DNA from 2 places in the Paenibacillus sp. FSL L8-0470 genome. Region 1 is predicted to be linked to the other one. Evidence: riboswitches for the same ligand, from Rfam matches in the RefSeq annotation. Region 1 holds a riboswitch; the other holds the start of a gene.
The links. Region 1 has a riboswitch for thiamine pyrophosphate ahead of thiC (phosphomethylpyrimidine synthase ThiC). Riboswitches for the same ligand answer to the same signal wherever they lie in the genome.

Region 1 (7,604 bases):
CGGTAAGGGGAACATCCCCCGCAGCGCTTCCTCGTCGTACTCCACTGGAAAGCCTGAAACCAGTTTGTCCAGAATATAGTCCGCGGATTGCCGCTTGTCGCTTCTCCAGTCCACATGCTGAAGCAGCGGAATCCGCTGCGCGGTTTTTTTCAGCACGGCAAGCAGGGAAGCGGCCTCCAGTCTGGGCTTCAGGATATAGTCGGCAACCCCGCTTTGGAAGGTTGAACGCACATATTCGAACTCACTGAAGCTGCTAAGCACGATCACCTCAATTTCCGGATACATCCCCTTGACGAGCCGGATCAGCTCTTCCCCGTCCATCACAGGCATAACGATATCGGTCAGGATGATATGCGGACGCTGTAATTCAATTAATTCAAAAGCCTCTCTTCCGTTGGAGGCCTCGCCTGCAATCTGAAACCCTTCCCCTTCCCAATCCAGCAGATGGATTATCCCCTGCCGTACCAGCATTTCATCGTCCACCACCAATATTTTGCAGAACGTTGTGTCCATGGCTTCTCCTTTTTGCGAACAAAAATACACTGAAAAAACAAAATGAAACCCGCTTGATTAAGGGGTTCCATCTCACCGAAACAAACTTATCCACCAGAAATGAAACAGCTTTCATAATCTGATTTACATTATAGGTATACGCCCGGAGACTGTCAATTGAGAGGGGGAGGGCGATTAGCGGCAGTCCCGGACCGACGGTTTATTTATAGATCAGACCTCCGCCTTCCTTAAACTCTTCTGCTTTATCCCGCATCCCTGCGGTAATCATCGCTTGCTCCGGTTCTTCTTGTCCCTCCTGCACCCTCGCCGTATCGCGGATACCATGAGAAATGCGCATACTGCAGAACTTGGGTCCACACATGGAGCAGAAATGAGCCGTTTTGGCCCCTTCCGCCGGAAGGGTCTCATCATGATATTCCAGCGCCCGTTCCGGGTCGAGCGACAAATGGAACTGGTCCCGCCAACGGAACTCGAAGCGCGCTTTGGAGAGTGCGTTATCCCGATCCTGCGCGCCCTTGTGTCCTTTGGCCAAGTCGGCTGCATGGGCGGCAATTTTATAGGTGATGACGCCTTCCCGCACATCATTTTTATTAGGCAATCCTAGATGCTCCTTCGGGGTAACATAACACAACATCGCCGTGCCGAACCAGCCGATCATCGCCGCTCCAATAGCCGAGGTGATATGGTCATAGCCGGGTGCAATATCCGTAGTCAGTGGTCCCAGTGTGTAAAAAGGAGCGCCATGGCAAAGCTCAAGCTGTTTATCCATATTCTCTTTGATCAGATGCATCGGTACATGGCCCGGGCCTTCCACCATCACCTGAACATCATGCTTCCAGGCAAGCGAGGTTAATTCACCCAACGTCTCCAGCTCGGCAAACTGGGCTTCATCATTAGCATCGGCAATGGAGCCTGGACGCAGCCCGTCACCCAAAGAGAACGCCACATCATAAGCCTTCATGATTTCACAAATATCCTCGAAATGTGTATAAAGAAAGTTCTCCTGATGATGGGCCAGGCACCAGGCCGCCATAATCGAACCCCCTCTGGAGACGATGCCCGTCATTCTTTTGGCCGTTAATGGGATGTAACGCAGCAGTACCCCGGCGTGAATGGTGAAATAATCCACTCCCTGCTCCGCCTGCTCGATCAGGGTGTCCCGGTATACCTCCCAAGTTAAATCCTCGGCCTTGCCGTTTACCTTTTCCAAAGCCTGATAGATTGGCACTGTCCCGATAGGCACCGGAGAATTGCGGATAATCCATTCACGGGTGGTGTGAATATTTTTACCCGTCGACAAATCCATGATGTTATCCGCTCCCCAGCGGGTAGCCCATCTCATCTTCTCTACTTCTTCATCAATGGAAGAGGACACCGCCGAATTCCCGATATTAGCATTGATCTTTACCAGAAAATTCCGCCCGATAATCATCGGCTCACTCTCCGGATGGTTAATATTCGCTGGAATGATCGCACGGCCGCAGGCTACTTCCTCTCTAACAAACTCAGGAGTTACATTTTCCCGGACTGCGATAAATTCCATCTCCGACGTAATCAGGCCTCTGCGGGCATAATGCAGCTGGCTGACATTGCGGCCCTCTCTGGCTCTCAAGGGACGACGTTGCAAGCCCGGAAACACCTCTGCCGCCGGCTTCTCTGTGAGATTCCCGTTATCCTCCGGCTTAACCGCTCTTCCCTCATAAGATTCGGCATCTCCCCGCTCCGTGATCCACTGAAGCCTGTGAGGCGTTAACCCCTTGCGGATATCGCTATAGGCTTCATCGTTAGTATAAGGCCCGCTTGTATCATAGACACGGACAGGAGCATTCTCCGCTTCTCCGGCCGTACCCGAGGTTCGGCTTAATGTAATCTCGCGCATCGGAACTTGAATATCAGGCCGTGAGCCCTCCACATACACCTTGTGACTTCCCGGAAAAGCACACAGATCAACCTCATGTTTCTTCTCTTGATTCAGCATCTTATTTCCTCCTTAAGGTTTGAGTAAATAAGAAAACGCGCAAAAAAGCCGCTCCACATGGAGCGGCTCAAAAATCCATATAAGGCTAACGCCAACAATGAAATAAAAGTCCGGCTCCACTTTCCTACGCTGGTATAATCCAGATCAGGTTCAAGGGTCCAGGAATGCATTTTTCCCGTCTCAGCCTATTCAGGCTCCCCTAGTGGTTTCTTATTTAGTTATGTTAAAGTTACAGAGAAATCCAGCAATTGTCAACCGGTGTTCTTATAAAGGAATTGGCAAATCATAAATATCGATTGCATCAGATGAGCACTGTTAGCTTAGCTGACTTTTTATGCACACGATAATTTTCCCTTTCGCACGGCCTTCTCCAAGATCACGAAGGGCATGGGCCGCGCCGCTTAACGGATATTGCCGATCAATAACTGGCACTACGTAGCCTGCTTCGACAAGCTCCTTCCAAACCATTTGATCCTCGTGGTTCGGCTTATGGATTAGAAGTGCTATTTTCTTTTTTTCAAACCAGGCAGACAGCGGTGCAACCAACAGAGCCAGGAGGATATAAGAAAAGGAACCGCCGACCATGACATACGTACCGCCTGACGTTAGTGCGCGCTTCATCGCGACAACCGGACGGTTTCCAACGACATCGAGGATTAAATCGTATCGTTGTCCGCTTGTGGTGAAGTCATCTTTGGTATAATCCAATACATGATCCGCCCCGAGGGTACGCAGCATATCCAGCTTCTCGGCGCTGTCAACGCAGGTCACTTCCGCTCCGGCCCATTTGGCATATTGAACCGCAAACGTACCCACTCCGCCACCGCCCCCATTGATCAGAACCCGATGGCCCTTTCGCAGCTTTCCTTTGTCACGCATGCCCTGCAAGGCTAGAACGGCTGCCTGAGGAATAGCCGCTGCCTGCCCGAAGCTCAGGTCTGCCGGCTTTGGTGACAAGGCTTTCTCGCTGGCACATACATACTCCGCAAATCCGCCCCAGCCGCAACCGGAAAGGTCCCCGAAAACCTCGTCCCCCGGCCGGAATCTTTTGGCATTGGCACCCACGGCGATGACCCGTCCTGCGATATCTGCGCCAAGAATACGGTAACGGGGTTTACGGAGCCCGCCAAGGCGGTTCATGAACGGTTTGCCGCGGAGGAGATCCCAATCCCAGGAATTAACAGAGGCAGCGTGGACCTCGATCAACACTTCATGGTCTTGCGGTGCAGGGATATCCACTTCTTCAATACGTAAGACTTCTGGCGATCCGTAGGTATCATAGACCATCGCCGTCATCGTGCGTGCTACTCGTTCGCTGGGTAAGCCTGTATCCATCATCTCTTCTCTCATGGTCATTCTCCATTCGATAGGCATTTTATTCTCCAAGGAAAATGTAATTCCCTTTATTAGAATAACCGTCTTCCTCTTTTATGAAAAATGCTGAGCTATATTACTTAGATACTCTTCCTCAACCGTATTTTTCTTCATACTTATGAGCATTTTCGCATCTTCTCCCACTACATAACGGAATTTGCTTGTACCGTCTGTGGCCGCTTGATAAATAGTGTCAGCTACAAGTGCTGGTGCCGAGGCATAGTCTGGAGCTTTTTCCATTTCCCCTAATTTACCCAGAAAGGCAGTAGTGAATGATTTATAATCCGTTAAGTCATCATTAAAAAAGAACTCCATCGATCTTCCGCCAAAGTCCGTGCTAATGGCTCCTGGTTCAATCAGCTTTACTTTGATGTTTTGTGATGCTAATTCAAAAGATACGGATTCAGAAAAACCTTCTACCGCGAATTTAGTGGAGTGATACAGAGACATCGTAGGAAAGGTCACGATCCCTCCCATTGAAGAGATATTGATTAGCAACCCTTCCTGATTAGATCTAAAATGTGGCAACATGGCTTTAGTCATACTAATAAGACCAAAAACATTCACTTCAAATTGTCTTCGGATCTGCTCATCCGTAGCTACTTCTATAAGCCCCATTGTCCCGTATCCGGCATTGTTCAGGAGAACGTCAATTTTACCAAACCGCTGGACAGCTTCAGCTAATGCAGATTGGATGGTATCTGTTTTCTCAACATCTAACCGCAACACCAACACATTGTCCAATGTGATGAATTCAGTTTCTTTTTCAGGTGCACGCATCGTGGCTACTACGTTCCATCCTCTTTCAGCAAAATGTTTTACTGTAGCTCTCCCAATGCCGGATGAAGCACCCGTGACAAAAATTGTTTTCAATAAAATCCCTCCTAAATGTATCAGAATTCGTTAAATACTGCTATTCCCTTCCACTAACTGCTCCATGCTTAACAATCCCTCGGCAATGGTTGCAAGTTTAGCTTTATATTCTGCTATCCCAATCTGGATGCAAATGATCTGGGCCGGGTGCATTTCAGCTTTATAATGTGAATACTGCTCTAATAACTGATCTAACTTTTTTTGTGATTCCTCTTGTACTTGCTTCAACCAAAAAATCACCTTGTCATACCCCACAAATCGGCCAAAATAAAGCCTCATCATAAAATCGGATTTCTTACTACTGTCTCCCTCTAGTGGCGCTAGTAAATAGTCGTTAAAACAATCTCGCCCTTTAGCCGTTATGTTATAAACATTCTTATTTGGCTTACCTTTCTGGGGCACAATTTCCTTGGTTATTAATTCTTCCTTCTCCATGCGGGCAAGCGTAGGATAAATCGTGCCATAACTAGAGCTATAGAAATTAGATAACACATTCTCCAATAACTGCTTTATTTCGTAGCCAGTCAACGCTTCTTTCATGAGCAAGCCTAAAATAACATCCTGAGTGTTCAAGAATAGCTCCTCCTTATTTAAAGATATCTACACATCACACTTAGCAATATAACAGACCAATATATATCAAGTCAATATATAAGACTTAAGTAAAAAAAAGCCGAGTGAAATCAGCAGTGAATGCCTGAAATCAACTCAGCTTGTCATATGTGCTTAATTTACTGAACTAAAGTATTCTGATAAAATCCCCACCAAAACTTGCTTATAATCATTTAATTCATAAGAAGAGTTATTTACTTTTTTCTTGGTTAAGTTTATGCCGTTAAATATCTCTTCTTCCAATTCTTTTCTTGCCTTCAGTACCTCCAAGGTTCCTTCTAACCCTGTATAACCCTGCTTTTTTCCATACCCTTGGTTAGTATAATATTCAATAAATCCCTCCGACCATTCTTTAGGTCTTTCCCTAACGGCCTTTCTGAAAGAGTGATCAAGATTGTTCTGCTCTACGTAAAGCAGCAATGGATTCAGCCGCTCCACAATCGCTGCCAGTTCCAGCACATAACTTATAACGTCTTCCTTCTGTGCACCATATTTAATCATCCCAATGGTTACAGGGTTTTGTATAAAACAACAATCAAAAACAAAGGTGTCTGAGCCATTTAAAACACTTGCTGCAAATCCCTTCCAACGCTCTGTTATCAGTTTCCTGTTTTGATCAAGCGACAATTCATAAACATCATTTTTGGTAACTGCCTGCAATAACTCATCTGGAAAATCAGGCCCATATTCATTTGCGATTTTTCGATATTCCAGGAAATAATGGTTCCCTTGTTTAATCACTCGATTATTCAACAAATCCCGAAACTTCCCATGGGTACTCAATAATTCATTGAATTCATTTTTCTCCAAATAGGCGACTCCCTCATAATCCGCTGGATGCTCCAAATCCCCTTCTAAAAACAGCTGAGATTTAAGGTTCATTTCCGTAAGAATTTCATGGACTAATTGAGCCGTTGTTGTTTTCCCGAATCCTGGTAATCCCTCAATCAAGACTAACTTCGGTTTCATAATAAAATCCCTCCAATCATTATTAGGAGGATATGTAGGTTAGGAGTGATAGAGATACGGTTTCCCACAACATTAAAAGCGGATACCCTAAGGTATCCGCAGAATGGGTTTACATTACACCTTTCCCTGCATACCCTGTAAGCTCAAAGAAAAGCATGCTGAATAAAATAGTGTAATCACTATTACAGGCATCCTTTCGCATTGTTAATCTTTACAGAGTAATCCACATGATCAGGTTAACGCTCCTTTGTATGCATCTCTATTAGTTAGATTAACATTGAGCAGAGTTGAATTCAATCCGGGAGCCTTCTTCAAACCACCCCGCTAGTTTAGCTGATACAGATTCCACTTTTGCGCGTTTGAGCCATTGTCATCCCAAATTTGAACATTGGTTCCATTTTCAGTACCAGCAGCAGCGACATCCAGAGCTTTCCCGCTGTTGCTGGCAATCAATTTATAAGCACTTCCAACTTTAACAATGCTCCACTTCTGATTGGAGCCGCCGCCATAACTCCATAATTGCACATTCGATCCATTGGCAGTCCCCATCTCGGCTACATCCAAACCTGTGTTGCTATTGACGTTAATAACCTTATACAAGCCTCCGCCAACATCTGTGATTATCCATTGCTGAGCGCCCGTTCCGTTATCGTCCCAGATCTGTACATTTGTGCCGTTTGCAGTGCCTGCAGCAGCTGCGTCCAAGGCTTTACCGCTGCCTACATTAACCATTTTATAGGTTTTACCAGAAACGATACCGTCACTTGGAGGTGTCGCTGACTTTATCTGATCTCTGACAAATTTACCAGATGCCGTTAACTGCGCGTCAGACCATCCTCCATAAGGGCTTGCGCCAGGCACCAATGCAGCCGAGGCTTCCGTTTTATCACATAACGACCAGTTGGTCCAACTCAGTTTTCTGTCTTTCATAAAATCCGTCCATACTTTAGATTCAGCAAGGAAAGGACCACCGTCTCCAGAAGCGTCACTCGTTCCCCACTCTGTGACGAATACGGCCACACCTTTGCTCCTTGCATAATCAATACGATCTCTCAGCCATGAACCGTGAGTTCCAGCATAGAAATGTGTTGTATACATAATGTTGCTTTGGGCGATGGGGTTATTGGCGGCATCATGCACATCCTGGCTCCATGTTCCGGTTCCTACGATAATGATTCCATTCGTATCAATGGATCGGATGACCGGAATCATTTCCTCTGCATATGGCTTAATGTGGCCGTTCCACGTAGCATATCCATTAGGCTCATTGGCGATTTCATAGATC
Region 2 (7,604 bases), 4.2 Mb from region 1:
GACCTGTATGTATGTTTGCGTCCAGTGCGTTATTTCGATGGAGTGCCTTCACCGGTGAAACATCCGGAGCTGGTGGACATGGTTATCTTCCGTGAGAATACAGAAGACATTTATGCGGGTATCGAGTACCAGGAAGGCTCCGAGGCTGTCAAGAAAGTAATTGAATTCCTGCAGAAGGAAATGGGTGTGAACAAAATCCGCTTCCCGGAAACCTCCGGAATCGGCATCAAGCCAGTATCTTCCGAAGGCTCGAAGCGCCTGGTGCGCGCTGCAGTTGAATATGCGATCAAGCATGGACGGAAGAGCGTAACGCTTGTGCATAAGGGCAATATCATGAAATTTACCGAAGGTGCGTTTAAGAACTGGGGTTACGAAGTGGCTGAGCAGGAGTTCGGCGACCAAGTATTCACCTGGAACCAATATGATGTCATCAAGGAACGTGATGGTGAAGCTGCGGCCAATGCTGCCCAGAAGGAAGCGGAAGCTGCCGGAAAAATCATCATCAAGGATGCAATTGCCGACATCGCTCTGCAGCAGGTATTGACCCGTCCGACCGATTTCGACGTGATTGCTACGCTGAACTTGAACGGTGACTACTTGTCCGACGCGCTTGCTGCTCAAATCGGCGGCATCGGCATCGCTCCGGGAGCGAACATTAACTATTTAACAGGGCATGCTATCTTTGAAGCAACACATGGTACGGCTCCGAAATATGCCGATAAGGACGTTGTGAACCCGGGTTCGGTCATTCTTTCCGGAGTAATGCTGCTGGAGCATTTGGGCTGGCAGGAAGCGGCTGACCTTATCTACAAAGGAATGAGTACCGCCATTAACAACAAAACAGTGACTTATGATTTTGCCCGTCAAATGGAAGGCGCAACAGAGCTGAAATGCTCCGCGTTTGCCGACGAAATTATCAATAATCTGTAGTCTTGTAGGAGGGTATCTCTTGGCCATCAAACGTTATAAAATTACAGTCGTGGGTGCCGGCTTCACTGGCGCTACCACGGCGCTTATGCTTGCCCAGAAGGAACTCGGCAACGTGGTGCTGCTGGATATTCCGCAGCTCGAGAACCCGACCAAAGGCAAGGCGCTTGACATGCTGGAAGCCGGTCCTGTGCAGAAGTTCGACAGCCAGATTACGGGAACCTCAAGCTATGAGGATGCTGCGGATTCGGATATCGTGATTATTACGGCAGGCATCGCCCGCAAGCCTGGCATGAGCCGCGATGATCTGGTGAATACCAATGCGGGAATTGTGAAATCGGTCTGCGAAAATGTGAAACGTGTCGCTCCGGAATCCATCGTAATTATATTGAGCAATCCGGTAGATGCGATGACTTATGTGGCTTACAATGCACTAGGCTTCCCCAAAAACCGGGTAATCGGACAATCCGGTGTGCTGGATACGGCCCGCTACTGTACTTTTATCGCCCAAGAGCTTAACGTTTCGGTTGAAGATGTACGCGGCTTTGTGCTGGGTGGACATGGCGATGATATGGTACCGCTCGTACGCTATTCCAGCGTAGGCGGCATTCCGATTGATACGCTGATTTCCGCAGAGCGAATTGCGGAGATTGTACAGCGTACACGAGCCGGCGGCGGCGAGATTGTCAGCCTGCTCGGCAACGGCAGCGCTTATTACGCGCCAGCGGCTTCCTTGGTCCAGATGACTGAAGCGATCCTGAAGGACAAGAAGCGGATTATCCCGGTAATCGCCCTGCTTGAAGGTGAATACGGTTATGATGGGCTGTTCATGGGCATTCCGGCGCTGCTGGGTGCGGACGGCATTGAGAAGGTATATGAACTGGAGCTTACGGCAGAGGAGAAAGCGGCTTTGGATAAGTCGGCAGATTCGGTACGTGCCGTTACTTCGGTAGTTAGGATTTAAGCAGTAACCTGCGGGAGCCCCCATTTTAGAAATTATAATGGGGGTTTTCTTTTCTTCTATTTGTTGGTTAGGTATAATTGAAGTGTAACTAAAATCACTGAAAACATTAGAGGAGGTATGTTATGGGTCACTTTTTGTTTTTTCTACATATGATCGGTACATTGGCGCTGGGCTTTTATCTGGTGCTGCCGTTTGTTCTCGGGCGTGTCCAGAAGCTGAGCGTCCCTGCGAGAGAAGGAACGCTTAGCGCTATCGGCGGCTTCAACCGCTTCGCCCAGTACGGTCTGGTCATCCAACTGCTGACTGGCGGCTATATGATGACGAAGGGTGAATATTCGGTACCGTGGATGATCGTGGTGGTTGTTCTGCTGCTTGCTATGTTTGCACTCGGCGGCATCATCAGCAAACCATTGCGTCTTGCCGCAGCCGGCATGCGCGAGAACCGTGACGTATCCGCAGAGACAGGCAAAATCCGTACCTTGAGCCTGCTGCTCATGGTGGCGCTGGTGCTGATGGTGTTTTTTATGGTGTACAACAGCATTATTTAAGACTTCCTTCATAGAAAGACTACAGAAAGCCCGCCTCCGGATTGACATGGAGAGCGGGCTTTTGGGTGCAGACATTACTTCAGGACAAGTCTATCGGGTACCACCCAGCCATGCCGCAGTCACAGTCTGCATATATCTGCAACTCCATTGCTGGATTAGTGCTTTCTCTGTAAAGTATATCGCCTTCCCCGGCAAAAACAACTGACATTTTAGTTTGACCGCGCCCAAGGTGTGGTAAGTAACATAACGTAAAGCAAATAAAGAGATGATCTGCAGGTGCATAAACCAGACACCCTGAGCCAACCCTAAAACGATGAGTAACCAACAGGTACACAGCGAAAGGAGAATGGATCATGCCAGACAACACGCAAACCAAAAAAACATTACCTCCGCAGGTGCAGGACCGCCAGCCCGGAATTGAAAGTGAAATGAATCCGCTGCCGGAATTCGAGACCTCAGCCTATAAGGCGGCGGGCAAGCTGCTGGGCAAGGCGGCTCTGATTACAGGAGGAGACAGCGGTATTGGCCGGGCGGTTGCCGTTCATTTTGCGAAGGAGGGTGCGGATGTCGTTATTTCCTACCTCAATGAGCATTCCGATGCCGAAGAGACTAAACGCCAGGTAGAGCAAGAGGGAAGGAAGTGCATTCTGATCGCCGGCGATATCGGCGTGGAGGCGTTCTGCCAGGATCTGATCAATAAGACAGTGGAAGGACTCGGCAAGCTGGACATCCTGATTAATAATGCGGCCGAGCAGCATCCGCAGGAGAAAATTGAGGATATTACCTCTGAGCAGTTAGAGCGGACATTCCGCACGAATATTTTTTCGATGTTCTATTTGACCAAGGCAGCCATGCCCCACCTGAAAAAAGGGTCCACGATCATCAACACGACTTCGATCACAGCCTACCGGGGCAGCCCGCAGCTGCTGGACTATTCGTCCACCAAAGGGGCGATTCTCAGCTTTACCCGTTCTCTGTCGATGAACCTGGCGGACAAAGGCATCCGGGTTAATGCCGTAGCGCCGGGTCCAATCTGGACACCGCTTATTCCGTCGACCTTTGACGCGAAGAAAGTCAGTGAATTCGGCGGCACGCAGCCAATGAAACGCCCGGGACAACCGGAGGAGCTGGCTCCAGCCTATGTATATCTGGCTTCCGACGATTCATCTTATGTAAGCGGACAGGTAATGCATGTGAACGGCGGCGAGGTCGTAAACGGCTAAATGCGGTTGCTGATTCCATTGCTATGCATAATTAGAGTCTGGAGCGGAATCTTGGGTTCCGCTCTTTTTGATGCAGGCCTCTTTTAAAGGATGGCTCTTCAAGGAATAATATGTTAGTATATGAAACGTTAAGCGTAATTGAATATGGATTTGTCACTAGGGGTGCCGCAAGGCTGAGACGAACATACCCGTTCGGACCCTTTGAACCTGATCTGGTTTATACCAGCGTAGGGAAGTGGAGAACGAATAACTGCAGCGGGGCTGAATGGCCCGGTATTCCTGTATATATTCCAGACTGCCTCCTTTACGGGGGTGGTCTTTTTTGTGTTTGCCGGTAATGCAAAAGAACAGGAGAAGGTGAACATGTTGAAAGAGATACATTTGATCTCGGATGGAAAGCAAAATCCGGCGCAGTTTGTTCAACTGGCTGCGGCTGTGCATTTCATAGTGGATTATATCCATCTCCGGGAAAAGGCAATGTCTGTACGGGAGCTCATGGCTCTGACGGAGCAGCTGATCATAGCAGGGGTTCCGCCTTCCAAGCTGGTGATCAACGACCGGGTAGACGTTGCGCTGGCCGCAGGGACGGGCGGGGTCCAATTGGCTTGGCACAGCCTGCCGCCTGCCGCAGCACGCGGCATAGCACCGGGCCTGCGATTGGGAAGGTCGGTGCATTCCCCGGAGGAGGCGGCCGAATCCGGCCGGCAGGGAGCGGACTTCTGCCTGTTCGGGCATGTGTTTCCCTCGGCCTGCAAGCCGGGGCAGCGGGAACGCGGATTGCAGCAGCTGGCTGCGGCTGTCCGCTGCAGCAGCATTCCGCTGATCGCCATAGGCGGAATTGAGCCGGGTAATGCCGGTAAGGTTCTGGCAACGGGTGCTGCCGGAATTGCCGTAATGTCCGGAATATGCAGTGCGGGAGATCCTGTGGCCGCCGCTACAGCCTACAGATCAGCAGTTCAGGCCGTACCCTAAGCCTGAAGCCATGAATAATGCTCCTGCACCAGTTAAAGGAGGTGAGCAAGCATGAATTTGATCGTGAATGGAAAAGGCGGGGCCTATGAAGAGAGCTGCCGGACTGTAGCTGATCTGCTAAGCCGGTCAGAGTGGGCCGGGAGACTGGTTATCGTGGAGCTGAATGGTGAGATCGTCGGCAAGGACGTTTACGAAGATACGCTGCTGAGCGAAGGTGACCGCGTAGAGCTGGTCCATTTTGTCGGCGGGGGCTGAAGCCGGTGCGTGTTGCCGGATGAAAGCAGTAAGAGGCAAGAAGCAAGAGGTAAGACGTAAGACGTAAGACGTAGGAAGTAAGACGTAAGACGTAAGACGTAAGACGTAAGACGTAAGACGTAAGACGTAAGACGTAAGACGTAAGACGTAAGAATCAAGAGTTAAAGGTAAGACATAAGAGGTAAGATCAAAACTCAGTGTATCAGCAACAGAAGCACCGCATTTAAGCGGAGCCACTATCTCAGGAGGCGATTGTATGCAAGATTCTTTCGTTATCGGCGGAATTCCTTTATCCAGCAGGCTGTTTATCGGAACCGGGAAATACAGCCGCAATACCCTTATTCCCGAAGTGATTGCACGCTCGGGTTCACAGGTCATTACTGTGGCTCTGCGCCGGGTTGATACGGAGAGCAACGACAACATTGTTACTCATATTCCCTCCCATATGACGCTGCTGCCCAATACCTCCGGTGCGCGCACAGCCGAAGAAGCGGTGCGTATTGCCAGACTGGCCAGGGCGGCAGGGCTGGGCAATTGGGTGAAGATCGAGGTGATTAATGATCAGAAATATTTGCTGCCTGACAATATGGAGACGGTTAAAGCCACGGAAATATTGGCTGCAGAGGGTTTCGTTGTACTGCCGTATATGAGCCCCGATCTTTCGGCAGCTATCCGGCTCAAGGCAGCCGGAGCTGCCGCTGTTATGCCGCTGGGTGCGCCCATCGGCTCGAACCGCGGCCTGCAGACCAAGGAGCTGCTGCGGATTCTGATCGCAGAAGTGGATCTTCCGGTGATTGTTGACGCCGGTATTGGCAGACCTTCCGAGGCTGCTGAGGCGATGGAAATGGGCGCATCCGCCGTGCTGCTGAATACGGCAATTGCTACTGCGCGTGATCCGCTTCTAATGGCGGAGGCATTCCGTGAGGCGGTATCGGCAGGGCGCAAGGCTTATCTGGCCGGACTGGGGCCGGTGGAGGAGGCGGCAACGGCCTCTTCGCCGCTGACCGGCTTTTTGTTCTAGCCAATGGAGAGAAGGAGGGAGGAAGAGCATGAGCTTTTATGATACGCTGACCCGGCTGGAGCAGCTTCCTTACGAGACATTATGGAAGCAGTATACTGCCGTGGATGTGAAGCGGGCGCTTCGTTTGGAGCATCTGGACGAAGACGGGCTGATGGCACTGCTGTCTCCGGCGGCGGAGCCTTACCTGGAGGAAATGGCGCAGAAAGCGCAAAGATTGACACGTACGCACTTCGGGCATGTGATGCAGCTGTTTACGCCGATGTATTTGGCCGATTTTTGCGTGAATCATTGCACTTATTGCAGCTTTAGCTCGATTTATGACTTTCCGCGCAAAAAATTGACACTGGAGGAGGTCAGGCAGGAAGCAGAAACCATCGCCGATACAGGCCTGCGCCACATTCTTATTTTGACTGGCGAATCCCGGAGTGAAAGTCCGGCCGCTTATGTGAGGGAGTGCGTGAAGGTGCTCCGTGACTATTTTTCTTCTGTCAGCATTGAGGTTAATCCGCTCTCTACGGAAGAATACAATGAACTGAGGCTGGCAGGGGTAGACGGTCTTACCTTGTATCAGGAGGTCTACCATCAGGAGACCTATGGGAAGCTGCATGTGAAGGGTCCGAAGAGAGTCTACCGCAACCGTCTGGATGCGCCCGAACGCGGCTGCCGCGCCGGGTTTCGATCTGTGAATATTGGTGCCCTGCTGGGGATGTACGATTGGCGCCAGGAAGCTCTGGCCACTGCCCTGCATGCGAGATACTTGCAGGATAAGTACCCGGAGTGCGAAATCGGCTTGTCGATTCCCCGCTTTCGCCCGTATCTCGGAGAATTCAATCCGGCAAGTGATGTAACCGACCGTGCGCTGGTGCAGATCATACTGGCTTACCGACTGTTTTTGCCCCGTGCGGGCATTTCATTGTCCACGCGGGAACCGGCAGCTTTGCGCGATCATCTGGTCCATCTCGGCATCACTAAAATGTCCGCAGGAGTATCCACCGAGGTAGGCGGGCATACCCTTGAAGGCGGAACCCCGCAGTTTGAAATCTCGGATGGCCGCAAAGTGCATGAAATTACAGAAATGCTGTATGCCAAGGGACTGCAGCCGGTATTCAAAGACTGGGATATCCTGACAGAGCCGCTCCATTCACCAAAGATTACACTGCCCCATCAGGTGGACTCGCTGCATTAATAAAAAGCGATCAAATTGCTGCATTCAATCTGCCGAATCTGCCCCGGTCTCACTGCTCATGCCAGCGGACAGCTCGTCCAGCGACATTTCAAACCCTGGAGCCATATGGGCCAGGAAATAATCCATCTCCGGCAGTTCCAGTACGCGCAGCTTCGTCGCGGTCTGCTCTTTGGCAGCAGCGAACTCGCGGTTGCCTGCAGCGACCTCCCAGACGCATTTCAGGTAGGCGTCCAGCACGTCCGCTGCTTTGACATAGCGCAGCAGCCCGGCATCCTCTGAGCCGGGCGGGCTGTCCTGCGGCTGCAGGAGCGGCGCGTAGACCGCACTTAGCTCCGGCGGAATCATCGCCGCCAGACGTTCGGCGGCGACCCGCTCCATGTCGCGGAAGCTGGACAGCAGCCGCGGGTTGTTATGTTTCACCGGCGTAGCGATATCGCCGGTGAATACCTCGGAGGCGTCGTGGAACAGCGCCATCACGGCAGCACGGTCGGCATTTAGCGACCGCCCG

Region 2: it holds a riboswitch for thiamine pyrophosphate, as region 1 does, so the genes downstream of both, NST99_RS10415 (thiamine phosphate synthase) here and thiC (phosphomethylpyrimidine synthase ThiC) in region 1, are expected to answer to the same signal.

The regions. Positions count from the first base shown of each region.
Region 1 is NZ_JBBOZM010000001.1:6,536,127-6,543,730, forward strand. Features, by position in the region: gene NST99_RS29730 (response regulator transcription factor) at 1-513, opposite strand, end outside; gene thiC (phosphomethylpyrimidine synthase ThiC) at 713-2,491, opposite strand; TPP riboswitch at 2,596-2,702, opposite strand; gene NST99_RS29740 (NAD(P)-dependent alcohol dehydrogenase) at 2,807-3,865, opposite strand; gene NST99_RS29745 (SDR family oxidoreductase) at 3,920-4,738, opposite strand; gene NST99_RS29750 (PadR family transcriptional regulator) at 4,769-5,311, opposite strand; gene NST99_RS29755 (hypothetical protein) at 5,465-6,319, opposite strand; gene NST99_RS29760 (cellulase family glycosylhydrolase) at 6,644-7,604, opposite strand, start outside.
Region 2 is NZ_JBBOZM010000001.1:2,323,189-2,330,792, forward strand. Features, by position in the region: gene icd (NADP-dependent isocitrate dehydrogenase) at 1-930, shown strand, start outside; gene mdh (malate dehydrogenase) at 950-1,891, shown strand; gene NST99_RS10405 (hypothetical protein) at 2,014-2,439, shown strand; gene NST99_RS10410 (SDR family oxidoreductase) at 2,793-3,662, shown strand; TPP riboswitch at 3,811-3,913, shown strand; gene NST99_RS10415 (thiamine phosphate synthase) at 4,026-4,634, shown strand; gene thiS (sulfur carrier protein ThiS) at 4,686-4,889, shown strand; gene NST99_RS10425 (thiazole synthase) at 5,146-5,910, shown strand; gene thiH (2-iminoacetate synthase ThiH) at 5,939-7,096, shown strand; gene yfbR (5'-deoxynucleotidase) at 7,121-7,604, opposite strand, start outside.